DNA from 2 places in the Halomonas sp. IOP_6 genome. Region 2 is predicted to be linked to the other one. Evidence: predicted binding sites of a transcription regulator. Region 2 holds the regulator's gene; the other holds the start of a gene.
What was found. The regulator FNR, encoded in region 2, switches genes on or off when oxygen is low (the NO sensors DNR and NnrR bind a similar motif). The targets are predictions, from matches to a motif close to TTGATNTANATCAA.
Positions count from the first base shown of each region.

Region 1: a site for FNR is predicted at 1,887-1,900, ahead of trhP (prephenate-dependent tRNA uridine(34) hydroxylase TrhP). Genes of this name have one in related genera too.

Region 1 covers NZ_JAIRBO010000006.1:130,050-135,194, forward strand. The annotation lists gene K7H08_RS12665 (serine hydrolase) at 1-851, shown strand, start outside; gene K7H08_RS12670 (DMT family transporter) at 955-1,830, shown strand; gene trhP (prephenate-dependent tRNA uridine(34) hydroxylase TrhP) at 2,002-3,372, shown strand; gene K7H08_RS12680 (DODA-type extradiol aromatic ring-opening family dioxygenase) at 3,365-4,102, opposite strand; gene K7H08_RS12685 (DoxX family protein) at 4,174-4,581, opposite strand; gene K7H08_RS12690 (LysR family transcriptional regulator) at 4,673-5,145, opposite strand, start outside.
Region 2 covers NZ_JAIRBO010000003.1:453,931-459,075, forward strand. The annotation lists gene ccoS (cbb3-type cytochrome oxidase assembly protein CcoS) at 1-76, shown strand, start outside; gene K7H08_RS08280 (sulfite exporter TauE/SafE family protein) at 73-768, shown strand; gene hemN (oxygen-independent coproporphyrinogen III oxidase) at 897-2,324, shown strand; gene fnr (fumarate/nitrate reduction transcriptional regulator Fnr) at 2,383-3,135, shown strand; gene ttcA (tRNA 2-thiocytidine(32) synthetase TtcA) at 3,122-4,087, opposite strand; gene K7H08_RS08300 (DNA polymerase III subunit epsilon) at 4,154-4,804, opposite strand; gene K7H08_RS08305 (putative nucleotidyltransferase substrate binding domain-containing protein) at 4,810-5,145, opposite strand, start outside.

The DNA.
Region 1 (5,145 bases), on a different contig from region 2:
ACTACCACTACTTTGGGCTCCAGGAGTTCACCTATCGTGGTACCCGGCACACCAGCCATAACCGCTTAGTGAAAAACTACCCCGGTGCAGATGGCCTTAAAACCGGCTTCATTCGTGCATCTGGTTTCAATGTAGCGACAACGGCCGTCCACGGGGATCGCCGTATGGTGGGCGTTGTTATGGGTGGCTTTAGTGGGTCATCTCGTGATTCTCACATGGCCAACTTGTTAGACCGTAGCTTTGCTCGTGCAGCGCTGCGTGACCAGCAAACGTGGCTGGCCAATACCACTTTTTCTAGAGAGTTTATGGCTTTCTCTGGCTCTAACGCGCCTAGCCAACGCCCCATGTCGACACCGCCAGCCTCTAATCGCCCTGTCATGGCCAGTAATGTAACGATTTCGAATAATACAGCGGCTTCGAATAATTTGGCAGCGACAACCCTTTCTCCTTCACCAGCGTCTGCACCGGCTGTTGAAATTGAAGATCGTCTCGCGCGCTCAATGGAGGCACCGACAGAAGTTCCTGTCACCCGTAGACCAGACCCGGTGAACGCTTTTATTGAACGTGAGCGCGAATTGGCAGCTACGCCTCAACGGTCTGTTACTGCTGGTGATTGGGGTATCCAGGTAGGTGCTTTTAGCCAGGCAGCGCGAGCAGAGCAGTTGGCACGTCAGGCAGCGCAGCGCCTGCCTCATGAAGTGGGGGGGCGGGTTGCTATCGATACTTTAGCTGGTCAAACGCCGGTATTCCGCGCCAGGGTTGTCGCCTTGGACGAAGCACGCGCCAGACGCGCTTGTAGAACGCTCCAGGCGCAGGGGATGGAGTGCATGGTGGTCAACGCAAGTTTGTAAAGCCACGTTAGATCCGCAGCCCCGTCAGTGACACATTGGCGGGGTTTTTTATTAGTTGTTAATCCCGGCTGATAAAGTGTCCAAAGGGCAAAAGGAGAGCGTCGTGACAACGTCGTTAAAAGGTATCCTGTGCATGTGCTTAGGAGTTCTGTTCTTAGCGCTCGGTGATGCGGTATCGAAGTGGCTAGGCGAGGTCCATTCGCCGCTACAGGTTATTTTCTTTCGTACGCTCGTGTCATTACCGCTCATTGCCCTGTTGGCGCATTTTGCAGGCGGATTGCGCAAGTTGCATACCAAGCGCCCCCGTGTACACCTTCTCAGAGGATTGATTTATACCGCCACGATGGTGTGTTTTGTCTGGGGGCTAACCCTGCTGCCACTCGCAGAGGCCACGGCAATCGCTTTTGTGGCGCCCTTGTTTGTAACGCTGCTTTCAGTGCCGTTGCTTGGCGAGCGAATCGATCCACCCGTATTAATAGCGTCGTTAGTTGGCTTTGCTGGCGTGCTGATTGTGGTTCGCCCCGGCGGTGATGCGTTCCAGCTTGGCACGCTAACCCTCTTGGGAGCGGCTTTCTTTTATGCACTGATGATGATTACTGCGCGGCGCTACGGTGCTAGGGAGCACCTGTGGGCAATGGTGTTCTACATGACGTTAGTGCCCTTTATCGTCACTGCTCTGAGTTTGCCCTGGGTTTGGCAAACCCCAGAGCCCTGGCACTGGCTTGGCTTTTTGGTCTCGGGTGTTTTGGGTATTGGCGCGACCGCGTTTATTACCCTGGCATTCCGCTTTGCCCCTGCCGCGATTGCTGCTCCATTTGATTACACCGCAATGCTGTGGGCGGTGCTGCTTGGCTGGTGGTTCTGGGGAGAGCTGCCAGATCTGTGGGTATGGGTGGGCAGTGTGCTGATTATGGGCAGCGGATTAGCAATTGCTTGCCATGACCGCCGTACGACGCTGAAACCCCGCCCAACGGCGTAAAACGCGGCTGTTATTCATCGTCATATGTGTCAAAAGAGGCTTGTGGTCGTTACTTTTTGATCTGGGTCAGCAAAGTAGATAGCTGAGCAAGACAGGCTGTTTGAGCTGGTTATAATCCGGCACTTTCATCACTGCGCACGCGCGCCATCGTCCTGATAACGGTGACTGTCTATGCAAGCTCCCGAATTACTCTCGCCTGCCGGTACCTTTAAAAATATGCGTTACGCGTTTGCTTATGGGGCAGATGCCGTTTATGCAGGTCAGCCGCGCTACTCTCTCCGGGTGCGTAACAACGATTTTAAAATCGATAATTTGCATCGTGGTATTGAGTACGCACATGCGCGAGGTAAGAAATTCTATGTTGCTTCCAACATTGCTCCGCACAACAGCAAGCTGACAACGTACCTACGGGATATGGAGCCTGTCATTGAGGCCGGACCCGATGCGTTGATCATGTCAGACCCGGGCCTGATTATGATGGTTCGCGATCGTTGGCCAGATCAAGAGATCCATCTGTCGGTGCAGTCCAATGTCGTCAATTGGGCCGCCGCTCAATTCTGGCAGCGCCAAGGTATTCGCCGCATTATTTTGTCGCGGGAACTATCCCTTGAAGAGATTGGCGAAATACGCGCAGAGTGCCCAGGTTTAGAGATCGAAACATTCGTTCATGGTGCGCTATGTATTGCCTACTCAGGACGCTGTCTGCTGTCTGGCTATTTTAATCACCGCGACCCCAACCAAGGCACCTGCACGAATGCCTGTCGTTGGAAATATAACACCATAGCAGCCACTCAAGATGATACGGGTGACCTGTTGCCAGCTCAGCACGTCGCTGAAACGGCGGTGGCCGACCAGGACGAGCTCTCAGCGCTGATCGAGGATGTCACTCGCCCTGGCAAGCTGATGCCTGTGTATGAAGATGAGCATGGCACCTACATTATGAATTCCAAGGATTTGCGTGCAGTACAGCACGTGGCGCGACTGACAGAAATGGGAGTAGCATCGCTTAAGATCGAAGGGCGGACAAAGTCTCATTACTACGTCGCACGGACCGCACAGGTTTACCGCCGCGCCATCGATGACGCCGTTGCTGGCCGCCCCTTTAATATGGGATTAATGGATGAGCTGGAGAACTTAGCGAACAGAGGGTATACCGAAGGCTTCTATCGTCGCCATGTTCACGATGAATTTCAAAGTTATCAGCAGGGTAGCTCCATCGGTGTGCACCAACAGTTTGTCGGTGAAGTGCTGGGCTACGATCCTGTTCGTGGCTGGTTAGACATCGAGGTCAAAAACCGCTTTGAAGTGAGGGATAGCATGGAGCTCATGTTGCCAAGTGGCAATCACCGCTTCGTGCTTGAACACATGGAGAACGTTCGCGGCGAAGCCCAGCGCGCTGCACCTGGCTCAGGGCACCGAGTTCGCCTCCCCGTGCCAGGTGTTAGCATTAGCCCGGAACAGAGTGAATTTGCGCTTTTAATGCGCGATCTGGGGTCGCCCAGAAAAAACCAATCCGTATCATTAGGTACTGCTATTAGCTAAACGCGTAGACATCCATCGCCAGTACGCCATGTTCCACGCTGTGGTGTAACTGAGTTCCATCTCCGCCTGCCCCCATGGCCACCAGTAAGGGCTGGAAGTGTTCTGGGGTCGGGTGGTTTTCCAGCGCTTTTGGAGCACGCTCCCAGTGAAGTAATGCCTGGCGATCATTGTCTTCAATATGTTCGCTAACCCACTGGGCAAACTCATCTACCCAGGCGGGGGTGGGGCTCCCTTGGGGCAGGGTTTCATATAAGTTATGGGTCAGGCTGCCCGAGCCAATAATCAGAACCCCTTCTTTTCGCAAGGCTGATAGGCGCTCGCCGAGCGTGACTAGCGCGTCATTTTCCCAGCGCACAGGTAGCGACAGGGAAACGACCGGTACATTGGCCTCTGGAAACATCAGCGAGAGTGGTACCCAGGCGCCGTGATCAAGGCCGCGCTCTACGCGTTCGGCGCCCAATAGCACTGCAATTTGTTCAGCCAATTCAGGGTTGCCAGGGGCCGGATACTGGCACTCGAAAAGAGCTTGTGGAAACCCGCCAAAATCATGAATCGTCTCTGGTTGTGCGCTAGTACTGACCTTGAGCGTAAGACTCTCCCAGTGGGCTGATACGACGACCACCGCACGAGGGGAGAGGCGCTTCCCCAGTTCGCGTAGGAAAGCGTGGGCCGGCGTTTTATTCAGCGCCAGCATGGGGGAGCCATGAGAAATAAACAGGCTGGGTAGCATCTTAGTACCTCCGTTAGCCTATAGCGGGCCAATGATGCCCGCACAAGCCGAAGCCAATGCGGGCAGAGCGGTTAAGCGAATTTGCGGCTGACAACAGCGCTACCGCCACCTAGGCCTGCCTGTACCACCAGAGCAATCGTCCAGAAAATAGGGAATTCCCAGCCACCACCCGGGTTTGAGAACAGCCAGCCATTACCCAGGTGTACCGAGGCTGCACCTAGCAGCACGGGGACTAGAGCAAGGCTTACCCAACGAGTATAGATGCCCAGTAAAAGTGCTAGGCCACCACCTACTTCGGCAGCAATGGTTAAGTAAGCAAGAACACCCGGTAAGCCCAGGGATTCAAAATAGCTGACAGTGCCTGGCAGGGTGAAGACAAACACCTTAAGCAAGCCGTGAGCTAAGGCCATTACGCCTAAACTGATACGTAGCAAGGCGGTGGCATGGAGGGTGAGTGGTGAAGTATTAGTAGTGGTCATAGCCGTCTCTCTTAGTCGCGAGCATCACGTTGGATGCGATAGTGCCACTTTACAGATGAAAGCCACTGAGATAATCCACTGTTAATGCACTTCACTGTTGCGATAAAGGCGACAATCCGAGCTCAATTTCCCATACTGGTGGGTCACCCCACGCCGCCGCCAATAACTCAATAAAGCGCTCTACTTTGGCAGGTAAATAGCGTCGGGCTGGGTAAAGCGCATGGATGTCTAGCAAAGCCGGCGGTAAGTCCTGCAGAATCGGCACTAGGCGTCCGTTTGCAATGCTATCAGTCACTAAAAAGCTGGGCTGTTGCGCTATCCCTAAGCCTGCTTCAGCTGCATGCGTCAGCATATCGCCATTATTACTCTCTAGGGGACCAGAAATACTAAGTAGTTGATGACCAATCCGCCAATCGCCACTGTTTTGGCCGCTTCGGTAGCGAAGGCAGCGGTGAGATGCCAAGTCTTCACTATTCAGCGGCGTGCCATACTGGGCGAGGTAATCAGGTGATGCGCAAAACAGCATCCGGCACTGGGTGAGCCGTCGCGCCACTAAGCTAGAGT
Region 2 (5,145 bases):
CCTGACTCCCGAGCAGCGTGCCGCACGTAAAAAAAGCGGCTCTTCTTCTCAAGATAACCAAGAGCCGCCCGCATGAATCCGACGGGACTTGATTTACCGCCCCTGCTAGCCGCGTTTGTATTTGGCTTAATGGGCGGCGCCCACTGTATCGGCATGTGTGGCGGCATTATGAGCGCGCTGACCTTTGCCGTACCGCCTAGCATGCGACACCCTGCCCGCATGGGTGGGCTGCTGATTAGCTATAACGCCGGACGCATTCTCAGCTATATGGTGGCGGGTGCCATTGTTGCTGCACTTGGCACACTTATCTCACTTTCTCCGTCTGCACGTGTTGCATTGCAGGCTTTCGCCGCATTGATGCTCATCTTAATGGCGCTCTATATCGCCAACTGGTGGAAAGGACTGCTGAAAGTAGAAGCGGTGGGAAGGCACCTTTGGCGATATATTGAGCCAGTGGGAAGACGCCTGATGCCTGTCGTGCGACTTCCTCAAGCCTTCGCCCTAGGGACACTGTGGGGCTGGCTACCCTGTGGGCTGGTTTACTCCATGCTAGCCTGGAGCTTAGCGATTGCAGACCCACTCGATGGCGCGCTTCTAATGGGGGCTTTTGGCCTGGGTACACTCCCTGCTCTGCTGGCAACAGGACTTGCAGCACAGCAGTTAAGCCATTTAATTCGCCACCCTGCCACTCGCAGCGTCGCCGCACTGTCGATTATAAGTTTCGCCCTTTGGCAGCTATGGACGCTTATTCCTCTAACAGCGCATTAGTCAGACCCTCCTATAGTTTGATATAGCTCAACGCATTCCAAGTGACACCGACGTAGCATGCCGAGAGAACACTGAGCGACGGCGCTCAGTCACTCCTTTTGTTTACTTCTCACTTCGGAGCGCTCGCCATGCCCGTTCATGCCACTGCTGCCTTCTCACCTACCAACACTGATGTGTCTGGGGCTAATGCCTGGAATGAAACGCTGCTGCGTCGCTATGACAAAAGTGGCCCACGTTACACGTCCTACCCGACAGCTCTAGCGTTTCATGAGCAGTTTAGTGCCGATGACTTTACTCAGGCGCTAGCGCGCAGTAACGAGAGCCACCGCCCGCTATCACTGTATGTACATGTACCCTTTTGTCGAAGAATTTGCTTCTACTGCGCTTGCAATAAAATCGCAACGAAGAATACCGCCCTTGCAGAACCTTACCTTTCTCGGCTAGATCGAGAAATGGTGCTCACTGCCCGCCATTTAGACATTTCACGCCCGGTGCAACAGTTACACTGGGGTGGTGGTACGCCCACATTTCTAACCTTGGCACAGATGGGGGACCTAATTGACCGCCTAGATGCCCGTTTTGGTTTATCTAGCTCAGCCGATCGCGATTACGCTATTGAAATAGATCCTCGTGAAGCAGATGTATTTACGTTGCGCCATCTACAGTCTCTCGGCTTTAATCGACTAAGCCTTGGCGTGCAGGATTTAAATCCGCAGGTACAAAAAGCCATCAACCGAGTACAACCCCGGGTACTCACCGAAACGTTGATGGAAGAAGCACACCGTCTTGGTTTTCGCTCACTCAATCTTGATTTAATTTATGGGCTGCCATTTCAAACCGAAAAAAGCTTTGCTGAGACGCTAAGTCAAGTCATCGAACTCAACCCTGCACGGCTGTCCGTATTTAATTATGCGCACATGCCCACCCGCTTTGCGCCACAACGACGCATTAACGAAACGGACCTCCCCAGCGCTGATGAAAAGCTGGCTATTTTGCATACCACCATAGAAATGCTGACTAACGCAGGCTATGTGCATATTGGCATGGATCACTTTGCACGACCTGACGATAGCCTAGCGATTGCACAGCGCAACGGCACCTTACAACGCAATTTCCAGGGCTACTCTAGCCATGCACAGTGCGATTTAGTTGGCTTAGGCGTATCCGCTATATCACGGGTTGACGACGTTTACGCACAAAACCCGACTCAGCTTGACCAATATGAAGCAGCCTTAGATCAAGGTAAGCTGGCAACCGTCAAAGGATTAAGGTTAAATAAGGACGACCTAATACGAAGAGACGTGATTGAACGGCTAATGTGCGACATGCACATTGATCTAGCGGCAGTTGGAAAGCGTTGGCACATCGATGCTAATGACTATTTCTCCACCGCAATTGAGCAATTGAAGACAGCTGAGCAAGACGGCTTAATCACTCGCCATCAGCAAGTTATTAGCGCCACCCCCACTGGACGGCTACTGATTCGCCATTTGGCGATGGCCTTTGATGCTCGCCTAGCTGATCAGCCTACTCAGCGCTACTCTAAGATTGTATAAGCTTCTTGAGACGTCTTGCCTCTGGGCCTATGATGGCTAACGAGAAAGGGAGAATGATATGCCACACCCCGCCAGCCAACGACGCTCACTGCTGCAAGAGGCGCGCTGCCAGACCTGTAGCCTAAGCTCGCTGTGTCTACCGCTTGCCTTAGAGCTTGAGGACATGAGCCAGTTTGATGCCATCATTCGCCGCCGCGCACCACTCAAAAAAGGCGAGCCCCTATTTCGTCAGGGTGATCACTTCACTAGTGTGTATGCCGTCCGCTCAGGCAGCCTGAAACAGGTGACCAGCGAAGGGAACGGCAATGATCAGTTGACAAATTTCTACCTTCCCAGCGAACTAGTGGGATTGGACGGAATTGACGAAGAGCACTACCCCGGTAGCGTCATTGCACTGGAAACCACTACGGTGTGTGAAATCCCATTTGACCGTTTGGACCTGCTTTCCGAAGAACTGCCCGAACTACGTGGCCAGCTTTATCGGAGCATGAGCAAAGAATTGCGAGATGACCGGCGTATGATGCGCTTGCTATCGCGCAAAACGGCCGATCAGCGACTAGCCAGCTTTTTAGTCACCCTTTCAGACCGTTTTCGTCGACGTGGATACTCGCCTTATAGCTTCAGACTCTCCATGTCCCGCGCCGACATCGGCAATTACTTAGGCTTGGCGGTAGAAACGGTCAGCCGTATTCTTAGCCGCTTTCAACAGCAAGAGGTGGTGGCTGTTTCCGGTCGCGAGGTTAATATTTTAGATATGCGGCGCCTCATCACGCTAGCTGAAGAGGAAGAACAGTCGGCTAGTCCACGCTAAGCGCCTGAATACGCCCTTCCATCAACGCCGCTTGTTTGGCTTCAAGGCCAGCAAAGTCAAATAAACGGCGGTCTGCTAGCTGGGAAGGCGCTACATTGGTCACCGCTTTAAACATGCTTTCTAGACGTCCTGGGTGTTTTTTATCCCACTCAGCCAACATATCTTTGACAACTTGACGCTGGAGATTGGGCTGAGAGCCACATAAGTTGCAGGGAATAATAGGGAATTCCATTAGTCGAGAAAACTCTCCAATATCAGCCTCTTTGCAGTAGGCAAGGGGGCGAATGACAATATTCTTGCCATCGTCAGATAAAAGTTTGGGAGGCATTGCTTTCAAAGTGCCACCAAAGAACATGTTAAGAAATAACGTTTCTAAAATATCTTCACGATGATGCCCTAGGGCAATTTTCGTTGCCCCAATTTCCTCGGCAAACCCATAGAGCGAGCCACGTCTTAGTCGTGAGCAGAGCGCGCAGGTCGTTTTTCCTTCTGGGGTTTTCTCTTTCACCACCGAGTAGGTGTCACGCTCTAGAATGTGGTATTCAACACCCACTTTATCTAGGTACTGGGGCAGCACATGCTCCGGGAAGCCTGGCTGTTTTTGATCCATATTGACAGCGACCAGAGAGAAGTTAACAGGCGCGTTGCGCTGCAGGTTAAGCAGTATCTCCAGCATCGTATAGCTATCTTTGCCGCCAGACAGGCACACCATCACCTTGTCACCTTCACCAATCATTTGATAATCAATGATGGCGTTGCCAACCTCTCGCCGTAAGCGCTTTTGTAGCTTATTAAATTCACGCTTTTGTTTAGCGGCGTGATGCTCGGATGGTGTCTGTGCGCTATTAACAGCAGGGCTGTCAACAGAAACAGTATCAGGCGCTGCGGGGTCAAAATAGTTAGGTTGTAGCATGGTGTAGGCACTGCCGATGGTAGAAGAAGCAGCGGGCATTCTAACAAGACTCACCACGTCCACCCAAGATAAACCCGTGGATTCATCCCATGAGGGTAGTAACGACTACCCTTGCTGGGCGATCTCGCGCTGCAAACGCAGATATAAAAGCGCGCTTGCGGTTGCATCCCCCAGCACTCCCATCCATTGAAGAGCGGGTATTTGCCAACGAGCGAGCGCTTCGGTTAGGCGGCCGCTCGTCTCACACTGTGGATGTAAGCGACGCAGCTGACGATAGTGTAGCTTTCCAACATCGACCTGGGCATTGGGCAAACCAAATCCCAACCCGGCTTTAAACAAAAGATTTAGGTGTTCCACCGAGCGGCCTAACTGCCAACCAATTAGCGGCCGATTACCGATGAATTCAGCTAGCGCCCCAAGATGCTCAGCGTTAGGCGCCAGCACCGTGTCCGTCGCATACAGCTGATGATGTCGCCGCAATGCAGGGGCGTTGTTGTTTTGCTCTTCTGCCAGGGTAGCCACCCAGGCTCGGCTGGTCTGCACTCTCCCTGGGCTTAAGACAACAGCAGCGACGCTGACCACCGGCGCTTGGCCTGGGCTAACCTGGCAGGCAAGCGCCACCATTTCTTCCCCCATGTAGGGCTGAAACAGCCATGCGTAGGGGGAATCTGCCCAACGTCGACGGTCGCTTTCGCGCTGCATTAATGTACGCAGCGAGCCACTGAGCAGTGACATATGCCGGTCTAACAAGCGCATTCCGCTCACGAATACTCCAAATGATAACGATGGGAGAGCCGCTGCTTAAAATCTTTTACGATATGCAGCGCCTCACGCAACAGGTCACGCTCAAGGGACGAGAGTTCTTGCACCACAACACGGTTACTACGCTGCTGAGTCGACGCTTCTGCTGTCTGCAACTGCTGCTTTAAACGTAGTTCGGTAAACAGCGCCAGCGCCTCGCCCAGGTCGTCAGCAAAACGGCGATCAAGACGACCATCTTCTGCTAAAGCGTCCAGGCGATCTAAGGTGGAAGTGGCATTAATGCGTCGCTCGAGGGCCATTGTGCGCACCCCATGAACAATAGGGAAAATACCGCC